DNA from 3 places in the Cupriavidus sp. DL-D2 genome. Region 1 is predicted to be linked to each of the others. Evidence: predicted binding sites of a transcription regulator. Region 1 holds the regulator's gene; each other region holds the start of a gene.
The links. The regulator sigma-54, encoded in region 1, starts transcription at its own class of promoters, with help from an activator protein. The targets are predictions, from matches to a motif close to TGGCANGNAANCTGCTTT.
Positions count from the first base shown of each region.

Region 2: the regulator sigma-54 is predicted to act here: its motif matches at 8,388-8,405, upstream of ABDB81_RS08245 (arsenate reductase (azurin) small subunit).
Region 3: the regulator sigma-54 is predicted to act here: its motif matches at 2,095-2,112, upstream of ABDB81_RS23510 (pilin).

Region 1 covers NZ_JBDKXK010000004.1:156,224-166,383, forward strand. The annotation lists gene hprK (HPr(Ser) kinase/phosphatase) at 1-90, opposite strand, end outside; gene ptsN (PTS IIA-like nitrogen regulatory protein PtsN) at 149-604, opposite strand; gene raiA (ribosome-associated translation inhibitor RaiA) at 1,085-1,438, opposite strand; gene ABDB81_RS03660 (RNA polymerase factor sigma-54) at 1,489-2,970, opposite strand; gene lptB (LPS export ABC transporter ATP-binding protein) at 3,104-3,904, opposite strand; gene lptA (lipopolysaccharide transport periplasmic protein LptA) at 3,936-4,595, opposite strand; gene lptC (LPS export ABC transporter periplasmic protein LptC) at 4,663-5,292, opposite strand; gene ABDB81_RS03680 (KpsF/GutQ family sugar-phosphate isomerase) at 5,295-6,278, opposite strand; gene ABDB81_RS03685 (monovalent cation:proton antiporter family protein) at 6,446-8,425, shown strand; gene ABDB81_RS03690 (adenine phosphoribosyltransferase) at 8,575-9,147, shown strand; gene ABDB81_RS03695 (Na/Pi cotransporter family protein) at 9,311-10,160, shown strand, end outside.
Region 2 covers NZ_JBDKXK010000011.1:101,811-111,970, reverse strand. The annotation lists gene ABDB81_RS08290 (hypothetical protein) at 1,454-1,618, shown strand; gene ABDB81_RS08285 (hypothetical protein) at 1,670-2,095, shown strand; gene ABDB81_RS08280 (DUF2188 domain-containing protein) at 2,161-2,382, shown strand; gene ABDB81_RS08275 (RNA ligase family protein) at 2,388-3,020, shown strand; gene ABDB81_RS08270 (hypothetical protein) at 3,036-3,254, opposite strand; gene ABDB81_RS08265 (hypothetical protein) at 3,634-3,909, shown strand; gene ABDB81_RS08260 (metalloregulator ArsR/SmtB family transcription factor) at 4,274-4,597, shown strand; gene arsN2 (arsenic resistance N-acetyltransferase ArsN2) at 4,699-5,142, shown strand; gene ABDB81_RS08250 (arsenate reductase (azurin) large subunit) at 5,197-7,683, opposite strand; gene ABDB81_RS08245 (arsenate reductase (azurin) small subunit) at 7,696-8,214, opposite strand; gene arsD (arsenite efflux transporter metallochaperone ArsD) at 8,645-9,010, shown strand; gene arsA (arsenical pump-driving ATPase) at 9,023-10,160, shown strand, end outside.
Region 3 covers NZ_JBDKXK010000057.1:17,443-27,602, forward strand. The annotation lists gene ABDB81_RS23500 (acyl-CoA dehydrogenase family protein) at 1-396, shown strand, start outside; gene ABDB81_RS23505 (tripartite tricarboxylate transporter substrate-binding protein) at 455-1,450, shown strand; gene ABDB81_RS23510 (pilin) at 1,517-2,041, opposite strand; gene ABDB81_RS23515 (YnfA family protein) at 2,302-2,619, opposite strand; gene ABDB81_RS23520 (LysR substrate-binding domain-containing protein) at 2,847-3,791, opposite strand; gene ABDB81_RS23525 (gamma-glutamyltransferase family protein) at 3,921-5,750, shown strand; gene ABDB81_RS23530 (tripartite tricarboxylate transporter substrate binding protein) at 5,791-6,768, shown strand; gene ABDB81_RS23535 (GAF domain-containing protein) at 6,765-7,268, shown strand; gene ABDB81_RS23540 (MgtC/SapB family protein) at 7,464-8,186, opposite strand; gene ABDB81_RS23545 (pyridoxamine 5'-phosphate oxidase family protein) at 8,261-9,253, opposite strand; gene ABDB81_RS23550 (glutathione S-transferase) at 9,305-9,916, opposite strand; gene ABDB81_RS23555 (LysR family transcriptional regulator) at 10,055-10,160, opposite strand, start outside.

The DNA.
Region 1 (10,160 bases):
CGCACCTTCAAGGCCGGCGACCCACGACAGTTTGATGTCTGCTGCGTTGTCGTCGAAGATCGACTGCGAGGTGACGCCGGTGAGTTCCATGCGGGATGACTTTCAGGAGGGGCGGTAGGACAGTGGGCTGCGGCGGGCGATTCCGGCGTTAGGGATGCCAGTCCGATAGCAACTGGTGGACGGCTTCCGGCGTGGGGAGCGTCGCCAGCCCTTCGCGCATTTCGCGGTCCGACAGCAACTGGGCAATTTCGGAAAGAATTTCCAGATGCTGCTGCGTGGCCTGCTCGGGCACCAGCAGGAAGATCAACAGCGAGACCGGCTTGCCATCGGGCGATTCGAACGGGATGGGTTCCGCCAGGCGCATGAAGCCCGCCAGCGGCTGCTTCAGGCCCTTGATGCGGCCGTGCGGAATGGCAACTCCAGCGCCAAGCCCGGTGGAACCCAGGGACTCGCGCGCAAAGAGGTTGTCGGTAACAGTGGCCCGCGCCACGCCATGGTTGTTCTCGAACAGGAGCCCGGCTTGCTCGAAGACCCGCTTCTTGCTGGTGACGGTGACGTCGAGATGGATGTTGCCAGGTGGCAGCAGTTTGGCCAAACGATTCATGGGCGATGCACGAGAAGTCCGAGTGACAAGCCGGCGCGCATGGACCGGCCCGCCGAGTTGGGGGCAATCAGGATATTGAGGTGCCAGTCGCCCGCATTGGAGCGTCCGGCCATTATAGAGCAGGGCTGCCACGCACTTGTGCGCTGCAGCGTCGCGCCTGCGGACTTCCGCCGCGAGGTCGTCGACCGGTTTGCCCACCCGAAATGCTGCCCGACCCGTGCGCCTGCAGGGCGCACCGCCGGTTCCGCATGACGGGACCGTTCTGCCTGTGATTTGTGGTGCAGCATACACCGACATGCGAGAGATGCGAACACCTTCGGTGTATCAATTCGTCGCTTAGTGGTGTCGAGGTAACGCGTGAGGAATGGAAAGTTGTGCGGCAACCGGACGCCCCATCAAAAAAGCCGCGCAGATGCGCGGCTTTGCTCTCTTCCTGTCAGTCCTCTCAGGACAACTGAAACTGTCGTTTCGTTGCGCTGGTTATTGTTGCTGTAGCTGCGCTTCGGCCATCTGGTACTTGACCGCCTCGCGGTCATGCCCTTGCACGCGATCCTTGTAGCGGATCACCTGGCGGTCGAGCTTGTCGACCAGACAGTCGATCGCCGCGTACAGGTCTTCATGATGGGCTTCGACGAAGATGTCCTTGCCTTTGAGGTGCAGATTGATTTCCGCGTACTGACGCTTGTCCTTTTCCTTGTGATTGTCGACTGATAGCAGCACGCTTACGCCAATGACCTGATCGAAATGTCTGACAATTCGCTCCAGTTTCGTTTCCACATACTCACGCAGCGGGGGCGTGATGTCGAGGTGGTGTCCACTGATCTTGAAGTTCATAGCGCTTCTCCTTCTGAAAGAGCCGCACCAGGCAGGCGGTTACGGCTCGGCTACAAAGACTTGCGGAGATTCACTGCGGGGATTTTCAATGCTTCGCGATATTTCGCCACCGTGCGGCGTGCGACCACAAAGCCCTGTTCGCCCAGCAGTTCGGCGATGCGGCTGTCGGAAAGAGGATTCCTGGGGTCTTCGGCTCCTATCAGTTGCTTGATCAGCGCGCGTATAGCCGTGGATGAGGCCGCGCCACCCGTCTCCGTGGAGACGTGGCTTCCGAAGAAGTACTTCAACTCGAAAGTACCCATCGGCGTGGCCATGTACTTGTTCGTTGTGACCCGGGAAATGGTCGACTCGTGTAAACCCAGTGTATCGGCAATTTCACGCAAAACCAAGGGGCGCATCGCGATTTCCCCGTGCGAGAAAAAGTTCTTTTGACGCTCCACAATCGCCTGCGACACCCGCAGGATCGTATCGAATCGTTGCTGGATGTTCTTGATGAGCCACCGTGCTTCCTGCAGCTTTTGCTGCAGTCCGGCAGCCCCTGCCTCGCCCTTCGCACCGCGCAGAATCTGCGCGTACATATCGTTGATGCGCAGGCGCGGCATCACGTCCGGATTGAGCTGCGCGATCCATCCGCTGCCGCTCTTGCGTACAAACACATCCGGCACCACGAAGTCCGCTTCCGGACGGCTGTACGCGTGTCCTGGATACGGTGCGAGGGAGCGGATCAATTCGTGCGCAGCCTTCAATGCTATTTCGTCCACCTGCAGGGCTTTCTTGAGCCGGGTGTAATCCCGTACGGCCAGCAGTTCCAGATGATGATTGACGATAGTCAGCGCCAGTTCGCGCTGCGGGTGCTTCAACCGCTTCAACTGCAAACTCAGGCACTCCGCAGCGTTCCGTGCCCCGACACCGGGTGGATCGAAGCTCTGCAGCAGCGTAAGTATCGCCTGCACCTCATCCACTTCGAACTCGAGTTCTTCCGGGAGTTCCGAACAAATTTCCTCGAGCGAGGCGCTCAGGTAACCGTCGTCGTCGAGCGACTCGATCAGGAAAATGGCCAGGCCCTTGTCGCGCACCGAGATCTTGAGTGGCGTGAGCTGCTCCATGAGGAACTCGCGCAGCGTCGGATCGGCGTCGCGCAGTTGCATCGGCGTCTTCTCGTCTTCGTCGCCTTGCGGGCGTCGCGCGAAGTCGTCGAGGCTCCAGTCGTTGCCGTAGTCCTCGCTGCCGGTATCGTTGTAGTTTTCCTCTTCGCCACCCGCCGCGCCATCGGCACGTTCGGTGCCGTTGGCCTGGGGTTCGGCCGGTGCGGGTGCCGGTGCGGTCTGGAGGTTGACCGAGCCGTCCGCGGCCACGCGCAGCGGACTATCCAGCCAGTCGTTCTCGCGCTCGAGCAACGGATTTTCCGTCAGCGCCTGCTCCACTTCCTGCTGCAGTTCCAGCGTGGAAAGCTGCAACAGCCGGATCGACTGTTGCAGCTGCGGGGTCAGGGCCAGATGCTGGGAGAGGCGGAGCTGAAGCGAAGGTTTCATGCGACCTATTCTATGCGCATCTTTCCGTTGTTGGAACGGAATTTGCTAGAACCTATCGCCCAACCTTGCGTGATCGGAAACGGCTTTGGAAAAACGGTGTGCAGCGTGGGCAGAAATTGCCGCACCGCACGCATCACATGCGGAAATTCTCGCCCAGATAGACGCGGCGCACAGATTCGTTGGCGATGATTTCCTCTGGCAGGCCGGATGCCAGCACCGTACCTTCGCTGATGATGTACGCGTGGTCGCAGATGCCCAGCGTCTCGCGAACATTGTGGTCGGTAATCAGCACGCCAATGTTGCGGGCCTTCAGGAAACTCACGATCCGCTGGATTTCGCCCACGGCGATAGGGTCCACACCGGCAAACGGTTCGTCCAGCAGGATGAAACGCGGCGACGACGCGAGCGCGCGGGCAATTTCCACCCGGCGGCGCTCACCGCCCGACAACGACAGTGCCGGGTTGTTGCGCAGGTGCGCGATCTGCAGGTCGTCCAGCAGGGAGTCGAGCCGGCGGTCGATCTCGGCCTTGGTCAGCGACTTGCCGTTTTCCACCTGCAACTCCAGCACGGCGCGGATGTTTTCCTCGACGTTGAGCTTGCGGAAGACCGACGCTTCCTGCGGCAGATAGGACAGGCCCATGCGCGCGCGCTCGTGGATCGCAAGGCCGCTGATGTGCTTGTCGTCCAGCACGATGTCGCCTTCGTCGAGTGCCACCAGCCCCACGATCATGTAGAACGATGTGGTCTTGCCCGCGCCGTTCGGACCCAGCAGGCCCACCACTTCGCCGCTCTTCACGTCAAGCGAGACATCCTTGACCACCGTGCGCGTACCGTAACGCTTCTTCAGATGGCGGACGACCAGCGTGCTGCTGTCGGTGCGGACGCTCGCAGCGGAAGAGGCGGCAGGGGAGGCGAGGGTGGCGGAGTCGTTCATCGGATACGGAGGCGATAGAAGGGGCTGTGTTTCAGGGCTTGGCCGGGGCCGTGGACGGCTTCAGGTCCAGCGGGGCGCCGCTCGCGGCGGGGGCGCTGGCATCGGCGCGCGGCGACAGCACGGCGCGTACGCGGCCCGACGGGTTGCCCGCGGTGGTGTTGTTGTCGCCGCCGGTGGCGGTGTAGTACTCGTTGCGGCTGTCATAGGTGATCACGGCGCCGCGGATTTCGTCGAGGATCTTGGCGCCGACGCCCGAGACACGTGCAGCGCGTGCGTGGCCGATCAGCTTGTTGACCTCGGTCTTGCCATCGTATTCGATGCGGTCGCCCCAGCCGTCGATGTATTCGTCCACGCCGTCGCGCTTCTGGCGGATGTACGCCTGGCGGCCCGGCTTGGACGTGGCAATGGCGTACTGGTAGCCCTCGGGGTCCGTGCGCAGTTCGGCAGCGTCGGATTTCAGCACCATCGTGCCCTTGGTCAGCACCACGTTGCCGGTGAGGGTGTAGATCTGCTTGACGTCATCGTAGCTGGCATTGTCCGCTTCGAGCACGAGGGGCTTGGCCTGGTCCGCGCGCTCGGCAAAAGCGGGCTGGACCATGCTCATGGCGAGCGCGAGTCCGAGGGCGGCTAGGGCCGTCAATCGGGCGGGCGCCGGGCGGCGACAGGACGATGTCGACAGGGATGCAGTCATGTTTGGCAAATGATGAGATAGGGAAGGCGGCCAGGCGATGCGGCAGGACGAGCCTGCCAGCTGGGTGTCACTGGGTCCTGGCCTGCCCCTGCGGCGGGTTCATGACGATCGTGCCGCGTACGTTGCCCAGCAATTGTACTTCGCGGGTGACGTTGTTGAAGATCAGCCCGTTGGCCGTCATGACCGAAGGTCCGCGCGTCAGCTCCACGTTCTTGTCTGTCTTGACGATGTCGTCATTGACGAGCAGCTGGAAGTATTGCGACGTGGCGGTCATGCGCGGATCCTTCGACGGATCCACGCCGGCCTGCCGCACGATCACGGCGTTGCCGTAAAGGTCGATGATCGTGCCCTCGGCGTTCATGACGCCGCGATTGGCGTTGGCGGTCACGGGCGGGCGGTCCGGCTGGAAGGCACGCATGGCCGGCTTGGTCACGTCGTAGGTCTGGTCATCCTCGAAGTGGACCATCTTCACTCCGGTGAAGCGGATCTTGGTCGTGCCATCCGCAGCCAGTTCCGTGGCCGAGAACCGTTCCATCCAGTAGTCCGGTTCGTGGCGCTTGGTGCGTGACTGGTCTGTGCCGGTGCTCGGCGAGTTCAGTTGGACGAGCCAGAACGTGCTGCCGGCGACGATGGCCATCAGCAGCAGCGGCAACAGCCGCATGACCACACCCGTGAGTCTGGACAGGAAGTCCGGCATGTTCAGATGACCTTGGCACGCGTAAGGTCATGGATGTGCAAGGCACCGACCAGGCGGCCATCGTTGTCGACGACGAGCAACTGGTTGATGCGGTTTGCTTCCATGACCTGCACCGCTTCCACCGCGAGCTGGTCCTGGTTGACCATGCGCGGGTTGCGGTGCATGACCTCGCCGATGGGCACGGTCTTCCAGTCGGTAGAGGTCTCCAGCAGGCGGCGCAGGTCGCCGTCGGTGAACACGCCCACGGCGCGGCCCTCCGGGTCGACGACCGCCGTCATGGCCATGCCCTTGCGCGTGATTTCCATCAGTGCCTGGGCCAGCGGCGTGGTCTCGCGGACTTCCGGCACGGCGTTGCCCGAGCGCATGACGTCGCGCACATGAGTCAGCAGCTTGCGGCCGAGCGCGCCGCCCGGGTGCGAGCGGGCAAAATCTTCCTCGCCGAAGCCGCGCGCGTCGAGCACGGCCACGGCCAGCGCGTCGCCCAGCGCCAGTGCGGCGGTGGTGCTGGCCGTCGGCGCCAGGTTCAGCGGGCAGGCTTCCTGTGCCACGGCGCCATCGAGATGGGCGTCGGACAGCTTGGCCAGGTTCGATTCCGGGTTGCCGGTAATAGAGATCAGGCTGGCGCCAATCCGCTTGACGATCGGGATGATCGACAGTAGTTCGGCGGTCTCACCGGAATTGGAGAATGCGATCAGGACGTCGTCCCGCGTGATCATGCCGAGGTCGCCGTGGCTGGCCTCAGCGGGGTGCACGAAGAACGAGGGCGTGCCGGTGGAAGCCAGCGTGGCCGCCACCTTGCGGCCGATGTGGCCGGACTTGCCGATACCGGAGACGACCACGCGGCCCGTGCAGCCGAGAATGATCTCGACGGCCTTCGCGAAGGCGGGCGTCAGGCGTCCGGCCAGCGCCGAAACGGCGTCTGCCTCGATCTGGAGAGTGTGGCGAGCGAGCGCGAGTGCTCGATTCGCATCGAAATTGGCTATCATGGCGCTGGAGTATACCAACGAATGCGATGGCGTCTGGCCCGGCTTTCCGGCCTTCTGGCTGAGACGACCGCCGCACTTGCCGTCGTTTGCCGTCTTTTGCCGGCGGGGTGCAGAGCCGGTCGTGGCGCGTGCCCGGCCGGATAGCTGAAGCCCTTCAAGCCCGCCGAATGCATTCTCCGCTGGAACTGACCCTCGTGCTGCTGGCCGCCGCCGTCCTCGGCGTGGTGGCCTTCCGCATGCTGCAACTGCCGCCCATGCTGGGCTATCTGGCAGTGGGCATCCTCATCGGTCCCCATGCGCTAGGGCTGGCCAGCGACACCGCCCAGACCAAATATCTGGCGGAATTTGGCGTCGTCTTCCTGATGTTTTCGATTGGGCTGGAGTTCAGCCTGAGCAAACTTCACGCGATGAAGCGGCTGGTATTCGGGTTGGGCGGCTCTCAAGTGATGCTTTCATTGCTTGCGGTGATTCCGGCCAGCTGGATGTTCAACTGGCTGTTTCCGCTGTCCTGGCAGGCATCGGTGGCGCTGGGCGGCGCGCTGGCGATGTCTTCGACGGCCATTGTCGTGAAGATGATGTCCGAGCGGATGGAGCTGGAGAGCGAGCACGGCCGCAACATCATCAGCGTGCTGCTGTTCCAGGACCTGGCCGTGGTGCCGCTGCTGATCATCATCCCGGCGCTGTCCCGGGACCCCGGCGACCTGGCCTGGGCGCTGGGGCTGGCCACGGTCAAGATCGTCGTGGCGCTGGGCGTGATCTTTTTCCTGGGCCAGCGGTTGATGAGCCGCTGGTTCCACATCGTGGCGGCGCGCCGGTCGCAGGAACTGTTCATGCTGAACCTGCTGCTGGTCACGCTGGGCATGGCCGCGCTGACCGAGCGGCTGGGCCTGTCGATGGCGCTCGGCGCGTTCATGGCGGGGATGCTGATTTCCGAGACGCCGTATCGCCACCAGGTGGAGGAAGACATCAAGCCCTTCCGCGATGTGCTGCTGGGGCTGTTCTTCGTCACGATCGGCATGCTGCTGAACATCCGGGTGGTGATCGACCATATCTGGCTGGTGCTGGCCCTGCTGGTGGTGCCGATCCTGTTCAAGCTGCTGCTGATCACCGGGCTGGCGCGGCTGTTCGGTTCGCGGCCCGGTGTGGCCATCCGTACCGGGCTGGGTCTCGCACAGGCCGGTGAATTCGGATTCGTGCTGCTGAACCAGATCGACGGCATGGGGTTGGTGGACCCGGTGCTGATCCAGGTGATCCTGGCCTCGATGCTGCTGTCGATGCTGGCCGCGCCGTTCCTGATCCAGTACAGCGACAAGATTGTGCTGCGCTTTGCCGCCAACGAATGGCTGATGCAGTCGCTGAACATGACCCGCATCGCCGCGCAGAGCCTGCAGACCGAGAAGCACGCCATCATCTGCGGCTACGGGCGCAGCGGGCAGAACCTGGCGCATATGCTGGAGCGGGAAGGCATTACCTATGTGGCGCTGGACCTCGACCCCGACCGCGTGCGCGAGGCTGCGGCGGCGGGCGACACCGTGGTCTATGGCGACGCGGGCCGCAGGGAATCGCTGATCGCGGCGGGTATCCATCGTGCGGCGCTGGTGGTGATCACCTATGCCAACACGCAATCGGCGGTGAAGGTGCTGCACCATGTGCAGGAGCTGGAGCCGGCCTTGCCCGTCATCGTGCGGACCGTGGACGATTCCGAACTCGATACGCTGCAGAAGGCCGGTGCCACCGAGGTGGTGCCGGAGATCATCGAGGGCAGCCTGATGCTGGCCTCGCATGCGCTGGTGCTGCTGGGCGTGCCGATGCGCCGCGTGGTGCGTGGGGTGCAGCAGGCGCGCGACGCGCGCTACAGCCTGCTGCGCGGCTACTTCCACGGGCGCGACGACGAAGAAGACATGGTCGAACGCGATACGGTGCGGCTGCACTCGGTTTCGCTCGGCCCCGAGCACACCGCGGTGGGCCGCCGGCTTGGCACGCTGGGGCTGGAGCGGATTGGCGTGGAGGTGACGGCGGTGCGCCGACGTGGCATCCGCGCATTCGATCCGCAACCTGAAACGGTGCTGGAGCCTGGCGATATCGTCGTGCTGCGCGGCACACCGGAAGCGCTGGAATCGGCCGAGGACCGGCTGACCCGCCAGTAGCGGGCGGGGCCGCCGCGCCGTGTGCCGCCGGCTGCATGCGGAAGCTTCTGCGTGGCATCGCACTGCTGTATGGTTACGGCTGGCCGAAACAGGCGGCGGACAAAAGCGACGCGGCCGGCCGCACCAGATCCAACCCAGACAGATTCCCCATGCCCGATTCCCTCATCCAGTCCCCCGACCTCGGCAATGTCACCGGCTACCTCCGTGACCGCATCCGCACCGTGCCGGACTGGCCCCAGCCAGGCGTGATGTTCCGCGACATCACGCCGCTGCTGCAGAACCCCAAGACGTTGCGCGTGCTGATCGACGTGTTCGTGCATCGCTACATGGACCAGCAGTTGGACCTCGTGGCCGGTATCGACGCACGCGGCTTCATTCTCGGCTCGATCATCGCGTACGAACTGAACCTCGGTTTCGTGCCGATCCGCAAGAAGGGCAAGCTGCCGTTCCAGACCGTGGCCGAAGAGTACGAACTCGAATATGGCAGCGCCACCGTGGAAATCCATGCCGACGCCTGCAAGTCCGGCGACCGCGTGTTGCTGGTGGACGACCTGATTGCCACGGGCGGCACGATGATGGCTGGCCGCAAGCTGCTGGAGCGCCTGGGTGCCACGGTCGTGGAGGGTGCCGCCATTGTCGACCTGCCCGAACTGGGCGGCTCGAAGCTACTGCATGCCAGCGGCCTGCCGCTGTTCACGGTGTGCGATTTCTCCGGTCACTGAGTCGGCGTTTCCAGGCCCTTGCGGCCCGTTGCAGGGTTGCCGTCGTCCATTTGCCCCGTGCCCATGCGGGGCGCATAATGCCCCATTGATATAACAATGGCGATGACCGGGCGGCGCGCCCTCGCTTCTGCCCAGCCGGCACCGGTCACGAAAGGGACGCACCATGGGCGTTTTGCTTCATCTTCTCTCCGGCGTGGCGTTGCTCGTCTGGGGTACCAACATCGTCAAGGTCGGCATCCTGCGCGTGTACGGCGCCAACCTGCGCCACGTGCTGTCGGTCAGCGTCTCCAACCGCTTCAAGGCATTCCTGGCCGGTCTCGGTGTGACCGGGCTCGTGCAGAGCAGCAATGCCACCGCCGTCATCGTCAGTTCCTTCGTGGGCCAGGGTTTGATCGCCGTGGCGCCAGCATTGGCCATCATGCTGGGCGCCAACGTGGGCACGGCGCTGATGGTGCAGGTCTTCTCGCTCGACCTTTCCTGGTTGTCGCCGTTGCTGATCTTCGTTGGCGTCATCCTGCACCTGACGTGGAAGGGCAACAAGCCGGGCCACGTGGGTCGCGTGCTGATCGGGCTGGGTCTGATCACGCTGGCGCTGGAACTGATTTCGATCGCTACGCGCCCCGTGGTGCAGGCGGCCGGTGTGAAGGTGCTGTTCAGCTCGCTGACCGGCGACGCGGCGCTGGACATGCTGGTGGGCGCGTTCCTGACCATCCTCTGCTATTCCAGCCTGGCCGTGGTGCTGTTCTGCGGCGCGCTGGCTTCTGCGGGCGTGGTGTCGATCCACGTGGCGCTGGCGCTGGTACTTGGCGCTAACCTGGGCTCGGGTGTGTCGGCCCTGCTGACCACTTCGGGCAACAACCAGCCGGGCAAGCGCGTGACGCTCGGCAACCTGCTGTCGCGGCTGCTCGGCTGCGTGATCGCGCTGCCAGTGCTGGGGCAGGCCGAGACCATCCTGTCGCATCTCGATGCCGATCCGCAGCGACTGGTCGTGAATTTCCACCTGTTGTTCAACG
Region 2 (10,160 bases), on a different contig from region 1:
TCGACCTACTTCATAACGGGAAAAACGGCACTGACCGTGCTGGCGCCGCAGCGGGACTCGGCGTGGTTGGAGGCGAGGCAGCGAGAACGGAATTGATCGCCGCGCTGAAGAAAGCTAAGTCTTCCGAAGAACGGGGGGCTATCGCAACGGCCCTTGGGCACGCGACTCTGCGTTAGACGTCTGTTCCCCCGAGCCGCCCGCGAGGCGGCTTTTTCACGACAGCCCCCCATGCCGATAACTGAAATTATCGGCATGGCGTTTGCCCGCAACTCAGGTGCCAGCGCCGGTCACTTCGGCGATTCCCGCGACCTTCTTGCTATCTCTGTCCTTGTCCTGACTCGTCTCTGGACTAGGTTGAACTTGTCTGCGATTACCGCCGCTGACGCCCAACAAGTGTGCAAGGCTTCCAAGCGGCAACAGCAGAGTATTGGAAGCTGCCGGACCCCGCCGCTTCAGTATTTGCGCGCGTACGAAACCTCCTGGCGCTGGCTCAAGCGCAATACGAAGCGGGGATGCGGATGCGTCGTTCGCAGCCGATGCCGAACGAATGGCGAACACCAATGCGTCCGTCGCCGCGGTCAGGCCCTGCAAGCGCCGGATACCTACTGGCCGCACCCGGGGCAACCATGCCACAAGCGCGCCGAGGGCATTCGACCGCAAGATGGTCTCGCACGCCCACTGTGCGTCGGCCGGAGATTCCGCCTTTACCCATCGAACGTGCTTGCCCACGCCAATGCGCGCAAGCTCGGGCCCGTTTGGAGCAAATGGACACCCTACCAACCATATCGGGCGATTGCGTTGTGCCGCTGCGTCCAGCGCTCCTCGAAGCATTGATAGTTCGCCAATGCCCGAATGCTTGACGATTAGTTCGGCCACTGATCCTTCTGCCCAGCCGCCGCCAGGCAACTCCCCATCCAGAACATCGATGCCGCTCGGCACAACTTTGCCAATGGGACGGGCGAGTTGGCTGGCTCGCCATAGAGAAGGGTGGATCGCGCCTGGATCTGTTAGGGGGTTCAACCTGCCGGAGCATCTGCTTGGTTCTGTTGGTTCCGGTGGCTGCAGGGCAAGGTTCGTGGCGATGGGGCGAACAGGCTCCACGTCACCCAACAGCGACATCTGCTGGGTAGGTACATCAGGCGGATGGTGCGCGCGAACTCTCTGCATACTGTACGTATATACAGTATTCGAAGACCCCTTGCAATTTAATTGATAGATATCTAGTAGCTACTAGATATCTATCGTCGCGCTTGTGTCGCGCCATTTAGCCGGCTAAACGGCTTTGTTTACATTGAACATAAGGTTAATTATGCTTTATAAATCACATTCGGTAGCTTTTGCGCCACACGCCTTTAAATTTGTGCTCCGCCGCCCACACGTCGAGAACCTGCCGCTACACTAGCTCCCCGCCGGGAAATCATTCTCGCTGCGGTTTTGGCGAAGGAGTGCCTATATGTCTTCGTACAAAGACGAAGAGCTCGATAACTATGCGCCCAGCGTAGAAGAGCAGAACGAGCAGGATGCGATGCGTGCGCTCGGGTTCGACGGGCTCTCGGACGACGAGATTACCGACGAAGTCCGCGCGACCGTTCATGATCTTGCCAAGCAGACTCGATGAGTCAAAAGAAGAGCCCGCCGAGTGCGGGCTCTTTCTTTTTAGGTCCACCAAATGATCGACCTACTAGCCATCGAAAACATCGCGCAGGCGTGCCGAACCGGCCTTTTAGCGCTTAGACAAAGCTCCCGCTTCCGCGATTTCCCCCGCGGAAATTGTGGCGAAGCGGCGGAGTTAGTTGGCAGAATTCTGAAAGAAAGGTTGGATTGCGACGGCCATTACGTTTGCGGGTCTTACCACCCTCTTCTGAAGCGAACGCAAAGTCACGCGTGGTTCGAAACCAGTGGCGTCATTGTCGACATCACTTATGACCAATTTGGCGCCATCGGCCTTGCCGGTTGGGTATTTCCGGCTGGTTCAGACTGGCATGCTGCCTTCACTGAGATCGACAAGCAGGACGTGTGCATGCCCGAGCACTGGCTAATGTATCCGCATGAAGGGTATCGGTCGATGCTCCAAGAGCTCGCAGAACGTCCGTAGGACCCTACCTGATACCCCAATGTTGCCCCGAGGAGAACACTAGAAGAGGGTCAACAATGGAGACCATCATGGCCAACGATATTCACGTGGTTCCGGCTGGCGAGGGCTGGGCGGTTGAGGCGGCTGGAGGGGGCAAGCGGACGATGTTCGCCACTCAGGAAGAAGCCATATTGGCTGGCACCGAGCGCGCCAAGCAAGACAAGGTCGAGCTGCTGATTCACGGCCGCGACGGCCAGATCCGCGAGCGAAACTCGTTCGGCCATGACCCGCGAGACGTTAAGGGCTAAGTCCCATGCCGCGCGCTATGGCGCAGTTGGATCTTGCCGCGTTCGCGCCCATGCTTCCAAGCCTGCGTAAGTCGCTGCCACGCGGCGAAGGCTGGTGGGCCGAGGTCAAGTACGACGGTTATCGAGCCTTGGCCTTAACAGGCTCGGTCCCTTCTGTGCGAACGAAGAACGGTGCGGACTGCACCCCCTGGTTCCCAGAACTGCTTCAAAGCCTCAGGGCCCTTCCCGCCAGCACCGTGCTCGATGGTGAGGTATGCGTGTTGGATGCCGTCGGCCGCGCCGACTTTGAGCGGCTGCATCGGCGGGCCAGGCGCAAGTGCTGGTATGAAGGCGCTGATCCGATTGTCTACTGCGTCTTCGACATCCTTGCGTTCAGGGGTCGGGACGTGCGAGTGCTGCCGATCGAGGAGCGTAAGGCCATGCTGCGCCCGCTACTCGCTTCCCTGCCCGGCCTTCTCTACGTCCAGGCTGTCCTTGATCAGTCCGATTGGCTCTTCGCGAACGCGCTGGCGCTCAATCTAGAAGGCATCGTCTGCAAGCGTGCCAGCAGCCCCTATCGAGCCGGGCCTTCGGTGGACTGGATCAAGGTAAGGCGTCGTGGAGTGCATGAGCACGGCGCGTTCAGGCGTGGACCCTGATCTCGCGAAAAACAGTCACGCAGTCTCGATGGCCACGCGCAAGTTGTTGAACCACGCCGAAAATTCATCGGCCTCAGTAAATACTCGCACCGGCGCTTCGGCATTGCCAAGTCCAACCGAGTAGCCGCCATTGAGCAAGCTGACAATGCTGTCCTCAAAAATCGATGGATTTCCCTGTTTTGTCAGCGAATCGCTGATTGTCTCCTGGGAAATATAGACCGCAGGCTTGTCCATAGTTTTTCTCTCGTTGTTTGCGTCAGGCTCCGAGCCCGTGCGGCCCACAGATACCTCCGCCATTGTTGGTTACCCGGGCATGTCGATGAGCCAAAAAAATGACCCGCAGTTGATTGCGGGCCGTCATAGTCCTCGTGGGGTCAAGTCACGAACACGGGATTGTGAGTCCGAGGTGCTTCATTGTCACCCCGACACTTGGGGGATACAGCTCTCGCACCACTTACCGTGCATGTGCCTTGCCGCAAGATCGATGAGCACTGTATATTTATACAGTATGCTGTTTGAAGTCATGAAACTCTGCCTGGAAGGACGCCGGCTACACCGAGGATGGTGGGGCGGGCAGCTGCTTTGGCGTGGCCAAGTGGTAATCGAGGACCGGATGGATACGCGCGCCCACCGCGTCATACCGCATGCGATCATGACCCACAGCAAGCACCAAGACACAGCCGAACTTGGCATCTTGTATGACGCGCGGATCGTGAGAATGTCCGGAGACGATTTGGTCCTTACGGGATTCGAGCGCGCCGACTTCGAACTGAAGGAATATCGGCAAGCGTGGCTAATGCGGCCGATCACGCGCGAGGAGATGGAAACGCCCATCCCTGCCGACGTGGTACGCGGCCGGGGGAAGTCCGGCAAATTGAATGGAGGGTGATGATGTGCGTCAACTACGCGCCGGTCCAACGGCAAATGCTCCGGAACGTGTTTGGCGTCGAACCGCCTGTCGGAGAATGGCGATCGGAAGCCTGGCCTGACTACTCTGCCCCGATCATCCGCGCAACTGAGAGTGGTGAGCGTGAAGCCGTGCTCGCATCTTTCAGTATGGTGCCCAAGGGGAAGATTCCACCCGGCGTACGCTACTACCCCACAGCCAACGCTCGCGCCGAAACCATCGGAAAGCTCAGCTCGTTTGCAAAACACTGGAAGGCTGGTCAGCTATGCCTGATAGGAGCAACATGAGTCGCCCATGTGGCGCATACTCCTTTGTATTACTCCTCTCTTTCGCATAGCTTGGAAATATGGAAGAGCAAGACATTGTCCGCTCCCTCGCGGCGCTAGCCCACAACATCCGCCTGCAAGTCTTTCGGATGCTGGTAGTCGCTGGCCCGGGAGGTTTGACCCCGGGGGCCATCGCCGAGGAGCTTGACGTGCCGAGCGCCACGCTGTCGTTCCACTTGAAGGAACTGATGCACGCGCGCCTGGTGACGCAGCAGCGTGAGGGTCGCAATCTGATCTATCGGGCAGAGTTCGCCCATATGAACGAGCTGCTCGGCTTCCTGACGGCCAACTGCTGCCAGGGGCATCCCTGCCTGGAAGCCAGCGCTACCTCATGCCAATGCTGACGGAAATTCCGCAACAAGAGCCACGGCAAGCGCGCGGCGGCTGCGCCAATTTCATTGAGTCTTCCGATCAGCATCGGGCGGGTCGGTACTGAAGGCAACCTATGTCGACTCCGACCTTTCGACTTGCTCGCCCCGACGACTTCGCGTCCATCCGTGCGCTGCTGGCCGAAGAAGACCTCCTTGTCGAGGACGTAGCTGCAGAAAACTCCAGCCGCTTCTTCGTGGCTGTACAGGACGGAAGCCTCTTGGCCTGTGCTGGGTTAGAGCCCTATGGGACGGATGGACTGCTCCGATCAGTCGCCGTTGCGAAGGATGCCCGCCACAATCAGTTCGGCCGCGTCCTGGTGGACCTCATAGAACGAGATGCCGGGACGATCGGTGTACGACGACTCTACCTGTTGACGACCTCCGCAGCGGACTACTTTCTCAATCTTGGGTACAGGATCGTCGAGAGAAACGCTGCGCCCGCAGCACTGCAATCCAGCGCGCAGTTCGCCGCTCTATGTCCAGCATCTGCGACTTGCATGACGAAGGCCACCGCCTGAGGCTGGTGGCCCGTCGACGCCGGCGCGAACGCCGGCGTGCAGTGTGATGCGCGCCTAGGCCGACTCAAAGCGACGTCTCTTGAAGCTGACAGTCTCCTTGAAATCTTCGCTGCTGCCGATTCGGCGAAGATCTGCCCAAGTACCCTTGTAGTAAGGCACGACATTGCGATCCGTCCACGGTGTGGTCACGTTGCCCATGACACCGTTGTAGTGGCCGAACTGCATGAAGGTCTGATTTCGCTTGATGTCTGGCTCGAGATAGGCCAGCGCGTAGGTCGAGCCATAATCGTTGTAGACCTCGACCACGTCGCCGGAGCTGATGCCGAGCGCACGTGCATCCTCGGGGTTGATTTCGAGATAGGCCATCGGCACCCTGGCGCGCACGAATTCGTTGAACTGGTCGTGGTACATCGTTTGCCAGACTTCGTTGACGCGGCCGTTGTTGATCCAGAAATGGTACTTGGCCTTCTGGTCTGCTACGGGCTTCGGCAGGCCGGGCCAGGTTGCTGGCTTGAACTCTGCCTTGCCGTCGGCGGTATCGAACTTGCCGTCGGTGTAGAGCATCTCGGTGCCGACTAGCTTGCCATCGCGATACGCCTGAACCGGCAGTTGAACGCCGTTGTTGCCCATGGCGCGCAGGCGCTCAAAGGTAACGAGGTTGCCCGTCTTGCCACCCTGGCTATCAATCGGTGCTGCGCCGGGCTGCCCAGCCTGGCGGAATCCGTCATTGAAAGCATCCTCCTCAGTCTTCCAGTCGAAGCCGCTGAAGCGTGCCGCCATGTCCTGCTTGCCTTCCGCCTCGTACGTGCGCTTGAGGGTATTGGCGATGGCTGCGGCGATCAGGCAATCCGGCCGCGCCGTGCCCGGCGGATCCATGAACCGATCGGACAGCCGCATCCGGCGCTCACCATTCATTGACGTGAGGTTCATTTCGCCGGGGTGGGCAGCGGGCAGCATCAGGTGAGCCCCGTCCGCCAGGGTGGTCGGGTAGAGGTTGATGTTGACAAGGAAGAGGCCGCCCTTGCTTTTCACGGCGTCGTAGATGGCATCCACCATCTGTTGCATCGACGCACCGCGTTGGCGGGACATGGCCTCCCGGACGATTCCCGACCGATGAAGAATGACGGCACGATGCTCTTGAGCGTTGAGCGTAGTCTGGAACGGATTCGCGCCCCATGCCGTGTACATCAAGCCCTTGCCGTGAATGATCTCCTGATCGACATAGATCTTGGTGTTGCCGGGGTATGGCGGCCTGGCGTAACCCTCCTGGTGCCCACCCATGCGTACGACGCCCGTGCCACGTCGGCCAACATTGTGCGTGGCCAGCACCAGGTCCACGAGTGCGGACTGAATCAGGTAGTTGTCATTGCCCCAGATAATGCCTTTCTCATAGGCATGCATCGTATGAGGGCGATGGCCAGAGGCCTTCGGCTTGTACGCCCACTCTGCCACGCGGCGCAGCTTGTCGGCAGGCACGCCAGTGATGCGACTGCATTCATCCAGCGGCAGCTTGTTGGCGCGCAGCGCGGCGTCGAACCCCTTGGTGTAGGTGGCAATAAACTCCTTGTCGTGCCAGCCCTGATCCACCACATAGGTAAGCAGCCCATTGAATAGCGCGATATCGGTACCGGGCTCGATATCCAGGTGCAAGACGTTTTCCTTGCCGGCGGCCTGCTCCGCTACCGCGATCGTTGTCGTGCGGCGCGGGTCGACGAATATCACCTTGGCGGCGGCCATGGTCTCGCCGGGGAAGCGCTGCTTGCGCTTGTCCATCGTCTGGCCCTGCAGGTTCGGCAGCCAGTGGGCGAGGAAATAGTTGGTCTGCGTCTCGTATGAGTTGCAGCCAATCGCCATGATCACATCGGCTAGTTCCGCGTCCTCGTAACTGTTGTTCAGCTCCCCAATTCCCATCTCGCGCGTGGCGTGGCATTCGGAGTTGTAGGCCGGGCGGTTATGGATGCGCACCAGCGGCGTTTTCAGCGCCGTGAACATCAGCTTGCCTGTGCCCCAGGTGTTCTCGAAGCCACCGCCAGCGCCACCGTGATCGAAGCAGTCAAACGCCAGTGCGGCGGGGCCGTCCCGATCGAGGATCTTCTTGGTCAGGCCGGCATAGAGTGCAAGGGCATCGTCCCAACTGGTGTCCACCCACTGGTCGGAAACATAGACGCGCGGGCTGCGCAGTCGCGCACGGCCCACGCCATCCGGCGTGAACATTACCTTGGCCAGTTGACCACCGCGCGTGGACGAGAGCCCCTTGTTCACCGAGCACTGCTTGTCAGGCACGATCATGATGTTCTGGCGCCGGCCATCGCGATCGACGATCGTGTTCTGCATGGCAGGTGTCATGATCACAGTCAGCGGTGGAAGCTGCTTGCGAAAATCCAGGCCGAGTGCGTTCTCGCCCGGCGCTCGGCCGCCTTCGCTATTTTCCGGCCACTTGTAGACGTGATACCCACATCCGACAATGCAGAAGTGGCATGTCAGGTTGGTCCGCTGCGCGCTCACGGGCGGCAATGTCACCCGATCCTTGTTCGTTGCCATGGCAGTGCCCCCTTACAGCAGGTTGGCTTGACGGCCGTAGATCAACCCGTCGACGCCAATGGCTTTCACGCTGCCATCTGCGGCGCTGTACTCGAGCTGGATTCTCGGAAGATTCTCGGTGGCCTGGCCGGATACCATCTGCCCGGACTTCTCGGGGTCAAAGATGCTGAAATGACAGGGGCATCGGAATGTGCGCGCCGTGGAGTCATAGGCGACCGGGCAACCCATGTGCGTACAGAGCGTGCTGTAGGCAACAATGTCACGGTCGGGGCCAACGCCACCTGGAACCGGCGCACCCGTCTTGATTACCGCGCATGGCGATGAGGCATCAGGGTACGTAAAGGTGACCGGTGTGTTGGGCCGAAGCTGGCCAGCCCGTGCGATCACCTTAGGCTTGAATGGCAAGGTCGTGCGACCTACGTCCGCTGGTGGCGCGGCAGCACCGGCCGGACTCACCACCGTACCCGAGATGCTTACGCCGGCCGCGGAACCGCCAGCAGCCTTCAGAAACTGCCTGCGCGAAATTGACATGTCGCCCTCCTTCCAAATGCGATCTCGGACCGAGCTGGGTGGCCTGAGGTACATCGTGGTCGCGGGGCTTTAGAGGGCGATTTGCCGGGCGGCCGCGCTCCCCGAGGGATCACGCGACTAGATCTTGATAATTCTGGAATTGTGTAACTAATTTCTAGGGCAATGACAGCCCCACTGCAAGTTGCATAGCAAAATAAAGCGGCGCCGATGGTCACGATGTTTGTACGCCATAGAGCACATCAAACAAACAGTGGGTAGTCTGATCTAGCGCAAGGAAAACAGCGCATGCAATCTCTTTATTTTGATAATATTGGAAACATGGAATTATGGGAACGCCGGAGCGATTCCTTCCCGTCTCCCTGAACACCGCACACCGTTCACCGATTGCTGTCAGCGAGCCCGAGGGCCGACTTTTTGAAAGGAAGTCATCATGAAAAAGCTGGAAGTGTTTGACCCTGCCATGTGTTGCTCGACGGGGGTCTGTGGCGTGGATATAGATCCGATCCTGGCGCAATTCGCGGCCGACCTCAAATGGGTCGAAGAACAAGGTGTCACTGTGACCCGGTACAACCTGGGGCAGGAGCCTCAAGCATTCGTGGCCAACCCCTCTGTGGTCAAGGAAATGGAGGGTGGCATGGATCGTCTGCCCATCATTGCAATCGATGGCCATATTGTATCCACCGGCATGTACCCCTCGCGCCAACACCTGGCGCAGAAGCTCAATCTTGCGCCGGCAACGGCCGAGAAGCCGCGGGTCAAGGCGGGTAGCTGCACACCCGGCTCCGGCTGCTGTTGAAGCGGGGACGCCATGACCTTGCCTTCTACACGTACCCGCTATCTGTTCTTCACCGGGAAAGGCGGGGTCGGTAAGACCTCGCTATCCTGTGCCACCGGGCTGGCCTTGGCCGAAGCCGGGCGTTCGGTGCTCATCGTTAGCACGGACCCTGCGTCTAACCTGGACGAGGTGCTGGGCGTAGGCCTGAGTCAACTGCCAACGGCGATCCCCGGGGCGCCTGGCCTGCACGCGCTGAACATCGACCCGGAAGCGGCGGCACACGCCTACCGGGAGCGGATGGTGGCCCCTTACCGAGGCATATTGCCGGCTGCTGCAATCCAAAGCATGGAGGAGCAGTTCTCCGGCGCGTGCACCGTCGAGATTGCTGCGTTCGACGAGTTCTCGAAACTCCTTGGCGACTCGTCCGGTACGGCCGACTTTGACCATGTCATCTTCGACACGGCTCCCACCGGACACACCCTGCGTCTGCTGACAATGCCCTCGGCATGGGACGAGTTCATTTCCTCATCCACTGGCGGCGCCTCCTGCCTCGGTCCGCTGGCCGGGCTGGAAAAACAGAAGGCGCTATACGCGGCAACCGTCGATCGTCTTTCCAATGCAGACGAGACCACGGTCATCCTGGTTGCCCGTGCCGATACCGCATCCTTGAGGGAAGCCAATCGCACGGGTGCCGAACTGGCGGATCTTGGGATACGTAACCAGGCCCTGGTCATCAATGGCCTGTTCACGGACGCCGGCTCCGGCGACCCAACGGCGACGGCCATGGCGCAGTTGGCGGACGAAGCATTGGCAAACATCCCGGCCGAATTGGCCGGGTTGCCGCAGGCGCGTATCCCCTTCCTGCCGCGTGGCACCGTCGGATTGGACGCGCTACGCGAAATGGCCCATCCCGAGACTGTGGCATTGCCGACCAGTCACGAGATGCCCGAAACCAGCTTGCCACCTGGCTTGAGCGGTCTGGTCGAGCGCATGGCGTCGGCCGGCCATGGCGTCATCATGACGATGGGCAAAGGCGGCGTGGGCAAGACCACTGTCGCTGCAGCAGTTGCCGTGGCACTTGCGAAGAAGGGCCATCGGGTCGTGCTTTCAACGACTGACCCGGCTGCGCATATTGCCGCCACCATTGAAGGCGAGCTTCCTGGCCTGACGA
Region 3 (10,160 bases), on a different contig from region 1:
CTGGCGATGCGTGCGTACGAGGCATCGGTGGAATATGCGGGACAGCGTCGCCAGTTCGGTGGACCTATTGCGCGCTTTCAGGCCATTCAGCATATGCTGGCCGATATGGCGGCGGCGTTGTGGGCGTGCGAAAGCATGATCGCCCAGACCGCGCTGCTGGCCGATGCCGGCGCGGACCTGCGCATGAAGGCGGCGGCGTGCAAGCTGTTCGTCTCCGAGCGCTGCTTCGAAGTGGCCGACAAGGCGGTGCAGATTCACGGCAACCTCGGCGTGACGCGCGGCCATCCCGTGGAGCAGACCTGGCGCAAGCTGCGGATGTTCCGCATCTTCACGGGTACCAGCGAGATCCAGCGCAACACCATCGCCAAGGCCATCCTCGACCCCGCTTCGGCCTGACCAAGACCCACGGCGACGCGGCATCAGACCGCGCGCCGGCCATAACAGGAGACCAGACATGAACCGACGTCAGTGGCTTGCCACGACGGGCGCCGCCGCATTGGGCGGCATCGTGACCCGCACCGGCTTTGCAGCCGCCCCCTCCGCCAACTATCCTTCGCGCCCGATCCGCGTGATCGTGCCGTTCATCGCCGGCACCGCGCCGGATTCGATGGCCCGTAGCCTGACCGCCGAACTCGGCCCGATGCTCGGCCAACCGATGGTGGTCGAGAACATCGGCGGCGCAGGCGGCATCATCGGCGCCCGCGCATTGAAGCGTGCCGAACCCGATGGCTACACGCTCGGCGTGTTGGCCAACCAGCACGTGATCAACGTTCACCTGTACCGCGATCCGCCGTACGACGCGGCCAAGGATTTCACGGCCATCTCGTCGGTATCGGGCGGCCCCGTGGTGCTGGCTGTACCCGCTTCGTCGCCGTACAAGACCGCGCGTGAACTGATCGACGCGATGAAGCAGAAGCCCGGCGCACTGAACTACGGCTCGGGCGGCAAGGGCGCGGTGTCGCACCTCGCCGTGGAAAGCCTGCTGCACCAGACGCACACCAACGCCGTGCACATCCCCTACAAGGGCGCCAGCGAAATCCTGACCGCGATGATCAGCGGCCAGACCCAGTTCGGCATGCCCGTGCTGGCGACGGCGGCGCCGTTCCTGCGCAACGGACAGATCCGCGCATTGGCGGTGTCATCGGCGGCTCGCTCGGTCTACTTTCCGGATGTGCCGACGCTGGGCGAGGTACTGCCGCCAGGGTTCGTGCTCGATAACTGGAGTGGGTTGTTTGCACCAGCGGGTTTGCCTGCGGCGCTGACGAAGCGGCTGTTCGATGCGGTATCGACATTGCAGGCGAGCGGCAAACTCGATGCGACGACGAAAGCGAATGCGGGGGAACTGAGGAAGAGTGAATCGCCGGCGCAGTTTTCTCAGATGGTGGCGGCTGAGAATGCGCGGTATGGGAAGTTGATTGCGGAGATTGGGATGCGGGGGGAGGTGGGGTAACGAACGGACTGCTGGAAAGAAAACCCCCCCTGGGGAAAGGCCAGGGGGGGTTTAATCTTAAAGCTATCAGGTCGTACCGTCGCCTGTGCCCGGAGTGCCCGAGCCGCCGCCAGCGGCCGCCGGTGCAGCGCAACCACCCGGAATGTATGCCGCGTTCCAACCGGCGCCGGCGCCCGTAATTGTGCAGCTCCACGTACCATCGTTGGCGCGGTTCCAGCTGATCTTGGTTCCAGCGATCGACGTGGAAGCCGAATTACCCAACGTACCGGTCAACGTATCCGTAACCGCAGTCAGGTTGGAAGTAGGCATCCCGTCGCCTGTGATGAGGCTCGACTTCGTGCCACCCAGCAGGCATGCTGTTGCTGAGCCAGCTGCGCCCGTCTTACCGTCAGTAATACAACCCTCAGCTGCCGTACGCAGAGCCGACAGTTCGCCCACCACACGCGAAACTTGCGACTTGGCAACGTAGTTCTGATATTGCGGAATCGCAATAGCAGCCAGGATACCGATGATCGCGACCACGATCATCAGTTCGATCAGCGTGAAACCCTTCTGGACCCGTTGGTGGATTCCCATCCGTGCTTTTTTCATGGAATTGACCCCTGTAATTTGTAGAGAACAGCGTGTTGCTGTCGGGAATCAATAGAGCAACAGGTGTGCCAGGGTCCAAAACCGCCCGTATCGCCCCTTTATCGGCATCCAAGGACAGAAATGTGAGATTTCTTGTCAGGTGTAACCGAATGTATCTGTCGAAATTTGTCACCCCACGGGCGAGGGGTGAGGCGAATGATGCATAAATTGACGGTTTTTGTCAGCGAGAAGTGACCGGTAAATCGCCTTTAACTCTGATCTTAGCGAGGCTGAAAGACGATCACGGCCATGCCAGCGACGGCGATTGTGACACCTGTCATATCCCAGACGGAGGGCCGGACGCCGTCTACCAGCCAGAGCCATGCGATGGCAACCGCTATATAGATACCGCCATAAGCGGCATAGACCCGGCCCGAGGCGTCGGGATGCAGTGTGAGCAGCCAGGCAAAGACGGCGAGCGAGATGGCGCCGGGGAGCAAGAGCCAGGGGCTGCCATTCTGGCGCAGCCAGAGGTAGGGCAGGTAACAGCCGAGGATTTCGGCAAGGGCGGTGAGGAAGTAGAGGGATACGGTTTTCATTGATGCTGTTCGTTGATGCGTGTTCGCGCGATTCCTGAATCGACCACTGGTTTTCTCCCCTCTCCCGCATCCCTTGGTTTTCTCCCCTCTCCCGCTTTGCGGGAGAGGGGCGGGGGTGAGGGCCAGCGGTGCAAATTTCGATGTGGTTGGCAAGCAGAGCCTCCAGCCCTCTCCCCCAACCCCTCTCCCGCTTTGCGGGAGAGGGGAGTCAAAACAGAGAGGGGGTGTCAAGCTCCCACCGCCCCTTTCAACGCCGCCACCATCCCCGCCACCATCTCATTCACCTCCGCCTCCCGCCGCCACATCACCCCCACCGACGGCAAATCCCAGCTCAGCGAAAACGGCAGCGTTGCCGCATCGCCCAGTTCAGCCAGTTCCGCCGCCACGGCGCGCGGCACGATGGTAATGGTGTCCGGCTGGCTGCGTAGCAGCGTCGCCATCGGCTTGATCGAGTAGGTTTCGACGATGGGCAGCGGTGGTGCAACACCAGCTACTGCGAACATCGTGTTGATGGTGCGGCGGACCGGCGTATGGGGCGGCGGCAAAATCCAGTCGAGTTCGGCCAGCCGTTTCCAGTCGAGTCCAGCGCGCGTCAGCCGCGCTCGCGCCTGCGACGGTACCACGAGCACGGGTTCTTCCCGATACAGCGGCTGCTGCATGATGTCCTCGCCGGTCACGTAGAACGAGCGCGCGATCACGCAATCGAGTTCGTGGCCGCGCAGCGCGTTGACGAGTTCATCGGTGGTGCCCTCGCGCACCAGCACCGAGATACGTGGCGACTGTCCCAGCCCATAGGCCAGCGCGGCATCGAGCACCGCGCGAGCCGTGTAGGGAATCACGCCGAGCCGCAGTCGTCCGCGCCCGCCCGCCTCGATCACGGCCAGTTGGCGGCCCAGTGCATCGGCATCGGCCAATGTCGTGCGCGCATGAGCGAGGACCGCGTCGCCCGTGGCGGTCGGCTCCAGTCCGTTGCGCGTGCGCGTGAACAGCGGCGTCATGAAGATGTCCTCGATCTCGCGCAGCGCCTTGGTCACGGCGGGCTGCGACAGGTTCAGCTCGGCGGCGACACGCGAGATCGAACGTTGACGTTCCAGCGCCAGCAGCAACGGCAAATGCCGCAGGCGCAGGCGCGACACAATCTGATGCAGCAGCTTGTCAGTAGCGATGGGCATAGGGGCGCGAATCAGCAAAGTCGTATAACCGAATGGTAATGCAACGATAAGTTATTCGATCTTGGCAGTTATTTTCCCTGCCTATACTCGAATCACAAGTCAATTGCCTGCAACAGGAGTCATTCACCCATGTTCACGACACGCCCCGAGATCGTCGGCACGTTCGGCGTTGCTGCCTCCACGCACTGGTTGGCCACGCAAACCGCGATGGGTGTGCTGGAGAAGGGCGGCAATGCCTTCGACGCCGCCGTGGCGGCTGGTTTCGTGCTGCAAGTGGTGGAGCCGCACCTGAACGGTCCGGGCGGCGAAGTGCCGATCCTGTTCTGGAGCGAGCGCGAGCGCGCGATGCGATCGGTCTGCGGCCAGGGTCCGGCTCCGGCACTCGCCGATCCGGAAGCGCTCCTCGCGCAGGGCATGGAGATGATGCCCGGCATCGGCCTGATGCCCGCCACGGTGCCCGGCGCGTTTGGCGCATGGATGACGATGTTGCGCGATCACGGCACGTGGTCCGTGGCCGATGTGCTGGCACCGGCCATCGGCTATGCGCGAGACGGCTTTCCACTGGTGCCGCGCATCTCGCAAGCCATCCTCGCCGTGCAGTCGCTGTTCCGTGACGAGTGGCACAGTTCCGCGCAAACCTGGCTGCCCGATGGCAAGGTGCCGCGCCCCGGCGCACTGCACACGCTGCCGGTGCTGGCCGATACCTACACGCGTATCGTCGAGATCGCGCAGTCCAAGAGCGATACCCGTACCGGCCAGATCGAAGCCGCGATGGATGGCTGGTATCGCGGTTTCGTGGCCGAAGCCATCGACGCCTATTGCAAGGACACGCCCGTGCGCGACACCACGGGCGAGAAGCACACCGGCCTGCTGCGCTATGACGACATGGCGAACTGGCGGCCCGTGGTGGAAACGCCGCCCACGCTCGACTTCGGCCGCTACACCGTGGCGAAGTGCGATATCTGGAGCCAGGGCCCGGTCTTCCTGCAGCAACTCGGCATGCTGCGCCACGCAGGACTCGACGCCCACGCGCCCACGTCGCCCGAGTTCGTCCACAAGATCGCGGAGGCTGCCAAGCTGGCCATGGCCGACCGCGCCGCGTGGTATGGCGATCCGCTGTTCGAAGACAGCCATCTCGGCGCGCTGCTGAATCCGCATTACCTGGCCTCGCGCGCCGCGTTGATCGGTGATCGCGCCATCGCGACGATGCAACCCGGCACGCTTGGTGGCCGCGCGCCGCGCATGCCAGACCTCGCCGTGGCCGAGCGCACGCTGGCCGAAGCCGATACGCGCTTCGGCATTGGCGAGCCGACTTTCGCCGCGCTGCCCCCGGTGGCGGAATGGGCGGAGCGTGAAGTCTTTGTCGGCGATACCTGCCATATCGACGTGATCGACCGACACGGCAACATGGTGGCGGCCACGCCGTCAGGCGGCTGGCTGTCGTCGAGCCCGACGATTCCGTCGCTCGGCTTCGCGTTGAACACGCGGCTGCAGATGACCTGGCTCGAACCGGGCCTGCCCAATACGCTGGCACCCGGCAAACGTCCTTGCACCACGTTGTCGCCATCGATGTGCCTGCGCGATGGCGAACCTTACATGGTGTTCGGCACGCCCGGTGGCGACCAGCAGGATCAATGGTCGCTGGCCTTCTTCATGCGCCACGCCGTACACGGCATGAATCTGCAGGAAGCCATCGACGCACCGGCCTGGCACGTAGACCACTTTCCGCAATCGTTCTGGCCGCGCCAGACCACGCTGAACCGCATCACCGTCGAAGGCCGCATGCCAGCGCAGACCATCGATGCGCTGCGCGCACGCGGGCACGAAGTTCGCGTAGGAGAAGACTGGTCCGAAGGCCGCATGTCTGCGTGCACGCGCGAGCGCGATGCAAAGGGCCGGCTGGTGCTGCGCGCCGGTGCCAATGCGCGCGGCATGCAGGGCTATGCCGTGGGCCGCTGAAGGATTACTACAACGCTGAAGACAGAAGGGGAGTTGCATCATGAAGTCCGTATTCAAGGCGCTGCTGTGCGGCGTGACTGCTTTGTCCGCATCGTTCGCCGGCCTCGCCGGCGCGGCCGATGCGTATCCCACCAAGCCCATCACGCTGATCGTGCCCTGGGCGGCTGGCGGCTCCACCGATATCCTCGCGCGCGTGCTGTCCGAGCATCTGACGAAGTCGCTGGGCCAGCCGGTGATCGTCGACAACAAGCCCGGTGCGTCGGGCAACATCGGCTCCGCGATGGTCGCGCGTGCGCAGCCCGATGGCTACACGCTACTCGTCGGCTCGATGAGCACGCACGCAATGAACCCGGCGCTGATGGCCAACATGCCGTTCAAGGGCGTGGACGATTTCACGCCGCTGGGTCTGCTGGCCTACGTGACCAATACGATGGTGGTGAATCCGTCGGTGCCGGCGAACAACGTCAAGGAACTGATCGCCTACGCCAAGGCCAATCCCGGCAAGCTGGCCTATGCGAGCGCCGGTCCTGGTTCGACCAATCACCTGAGCGCGGTGCTGTTCGAGAAGATGGCTGGCGTGCAGATGCTGCACGTACCGTACAAGGGCGGCGCGCCTGCCGTGGTGGATACCGTGGCAGGGCAGACGCAACTGCTGTTCTCGGCCGGCACGCAGACGCTGCCGCACGTGAAGGCTGGCAAGCTCAAGCTGCTGGCCGTGACGGAGGCCAAGCGCTCGCCGCTGCTGCCGAACGTGCCGACCGTCGGCGAAACGATTCCCGGCTATGAACTGGCCGTGTGGTACGGCGCGTTCGGTCCAAAGAACATGCCCGCACCGCTGGTGGCAAAGCTGAATTCGGAAATCAACCGCGTGATGTCGCTGCCCGAGGTCAAGGCCAAGATGGATGGCATCGGCGTGGAAACCGCGACATCGACGCCGCAGGAATTCGGCAAGATCCTGCGCCACGATGCCGTGCGCTACGGCAAGCTGATCAAGGAACTCGGCATCCAGGGGGAATGATGGCGAGCGTCGATACGTTGGGCCATTGGCAGACGCATCTGCATCCGCTGTTCGATCGCCTGCGCGGTGCGGCCACGCCCGAGGCCGTGATGGATGCGGTGGGACAGGCCACGCTGGAGATCGTCGGGCCGGGCCTGCTGACGATCAATGCGTGGCATGCGGACAGTGGCGAGATCGAACGCCTCTGGTCGTCGGACCCGCTTGCCTATCCCGTCGGCGGCAAGAAGATCAAGGGTGACACGGCCTGGACGCGTCAGTTGCTGGTGCGTGGCGAGGTCTTTGTTGGTGAGGGCGACGAGGCGCTGGCTGCCGTCTTCGACGACATCGCGGTCATCCGGGATCTGGGGTTGAACGGCGTGGTGAATGTGCCGCTGTGTCATGGCGGCCGGGTGATCGGGACGTTCAATTACCTGGCTGGCGTGGACGCTTGGACGGCCGAGGATCTGACGGCGTTGCGGATGCTGGGGCAGATGGTGGTGGGGGCGGTGGCTGGACGCTGAATACCCACTTGTTTTCTCCCCTCTCCCGCGCAGTGGGAGAGGGGCGGGGGAGAGGGCCAGCGGTGAAAATTGCGACAACATCGGCAAGCAGAACCTCCAGCCCTCTCCCCCAACCCCTCTCCCGCAAGCGGGAGAGGGGAGCGCATATCTGCGGGAGAGGGGAGACAACAAGCGCATAGCGAACGCCTTCGGCGTTCAATCCGACGTACTGGCACTCCAGAACGCCTGACTCACCACGCTCGTCCCACCTAACCGGGCCACGATCGTGTCCAGCACGTCGCCATCCACTGACGTCGCTGCCAGCACCGCTTCGATCTCCACGTCCTGTTCCCCGAACGCGCGCACTTCCAGATCTCCCGTGGGATATTGCGCGGCCTCCAGCGCTTCTTCGAGCAAACGCATCGCAGTCTTCTGATACGACCGCGCCGTGATCACATGCACGGTGTGCGTGACTTCCACGGCGGGCGTGTCGAGTGGCTGACGGTTGATGCGGTCCACCACGGGGCGCAGCAGTGTATTGGCAGCCAGCACGAACAGCGCGCCGATGCCGGCCTCGACGATCAGATCGGCGCCAGCGCAGGCGCCTACCGCCGCAGACCCCCACAAAGTGGCCGCCGTATTCAGCCCGCGCACATTCCCTTCCTCGCGCATGATCACGCCAGCGCCGAGAAAGCCGATACCCGATACCACATACGCCACCACACGCACCGCCCCCTCGGGACCGGTTAGGTGATTGGCCATATCGACGAAGATCGCCGCGCCCACGGCCACCAGCACGTTGGTGCGCAGGCCGGCCGTGCGCTGGCGATACTGGCGCTCGAAACCGATGATGCCGCCCAGGATGAAGGCGGCGGCCAGGCTGATCGCGGTGTCGAGCAGCGATTGCGGATTGATGTGCTGCAGGGCTTGGAGGGACATGGGCGGTATCCGTTCGGGCCAGAAATTGGCGCGATTGTGGCACAGCCGCGTGTCGATTCCCCCAAACCGTGGGATCAACCCCAGCTTCCCGTTGCCAGCGCCTGCGGCGATTCGCCGCCCGGGATGAAATCCCAGCGCAGTGGCAGCGCACGGGCGCGTCGCACGATGGTCTCGGGCAGAAAGCGCCAAAGTAACTGCGCGCGCTCGAACCGGGCGATGTCCGGGGAGTCGGTAAGCACTTCGGCGCGGCCCGTCATCTGCAGCAGTTCGCCGGTGGCGTAATTCACAAACACGAGTCCCGCCACGGGATTCACCATCAGGTTGCCGAGCGTGTTGAAGAACGTATTGCCCGGGAAGTCGGGAATCGTCAGCCCGCCATCGTCATCCACGCGCACAAAGCCCGGCTTGCCGCCGCGATGCGAGACGTCGACCTGCCGCTCGCCATCCGCGAGATCCACATACGACGCTACGAAAAACGAATCCGAAGCACGAATCAGCTTGCGCGCATGGTCGTCGAGCGCAGTCATCGCCTGCGGCGGCGTATCGGCCGGTTCCGCCGGATCGCGCGTGAACGTGAAGTCGCGCTTCTGGATGTACTGCGGGCAATTGCCGAAGCTCTGTCCCACCTCCACGCTGAAATGCTGCGCATCGTCGCGCCGCACTGTGCCATTCATCCGGTTGCGCCGACGCGTGGCCGGTTCGATGCCGAGCATTCCGATGGGGTCGCCATCCTCCATGCCCGCATCGGCGGGATCGGCGGCATCGCGCACCAGCGACATGTCGAGCACGCGCGGATCGGGCGAGTGCATGAAGCCCGGATGCGCGGCCCGCACGGTGGCCCAGGGGCGGCCATCGGGTGCCACGGTGCCGATCACGATCGATGGCAACTGATGGAAAAAATCGCGATGCTGGTCGGGCATGAAGGGGCGCACCACGCGCGTCCCCACTTCCGCGAGCCGTTCCTCCATGCCTGCGTGGGCTTGCAACACGCGCTCACCGGCATGCCACGGCGTGCCCGGTTGGCGTTCCACTTGCGATGGCGAGTGCGAATTCGAATGCGAGGTCATGTCAGGCTCCAGTCGAGGAACGTGCGGCGATTCAATGCGGTTCAGTACAACTCAGGCGGCCAGGCCGACTGGCGTCTGCTGGAACGGCACAAAGCCGGGCAGCGCTTCCACACGTGCCAGCCACTGGCGCACGTTGGGATAGCCAGCGAGATCGACGAAGCCCTCGGGTGCGCGTGCCGTGTAGCTGTACAGCGCCACATCGGCGATGGTCGGATGATCGGCGGCGATCCACTGATTGGCGGCCAGGGCATCGTTCATACGGCCCAGCACCAGATGGGCGCGGGCGATGGCCGCGTCGGCGTCGACGGGGGCGTTGAAAACCGTCTTGAGCCGCGCGGTGGCGGGTCCGAAGGCGATATCGCCAGCGGCCACCGACAGCCAGCGCTGCACGGCTGCCGCCGCAGCGGGCGATTCTGGCAGCCAGTCGGTGCGGCCCAGCTTCTTGCTCAGGTAGACCAGGATCGCGTTGGAATCGCAGACCACGGTCTCGCCATCGACCAGCACCGGCAACTGGCCGAACGGGTTGAGCGCGAGAAATTCGGGGGCCTTGTGGGCGCGGGCCGCCAGATCGAGGTCGATCAGTTCGACGGGCTGGCCGAGCAGCGCCAGGAACAGGCGGGCGCGGTGCGAGTGTCCGGAGAGGGGGTGGCCGTAGAGTTGCATGGCGAGGCGTCCTGGAGTCGATTGTTGCGGTGTCCGGTATGGATGCCGCGTTGGAATCGACTATAGAGGTGCCTCCTCCGTTGAAAAACGGTCGGCGCGGGAAGGCACTCTTCTGAATTCAGGAAGAATCAAGAAAAATCAGCGCGCAGGATTCAGGGCAGGGGAACTGCGCAGGGTATCCACGGCCAGATCGATAAAGGCGCGCACCTTGTGCATGGCATGGCGGCCTTCGCGGTGGATGATG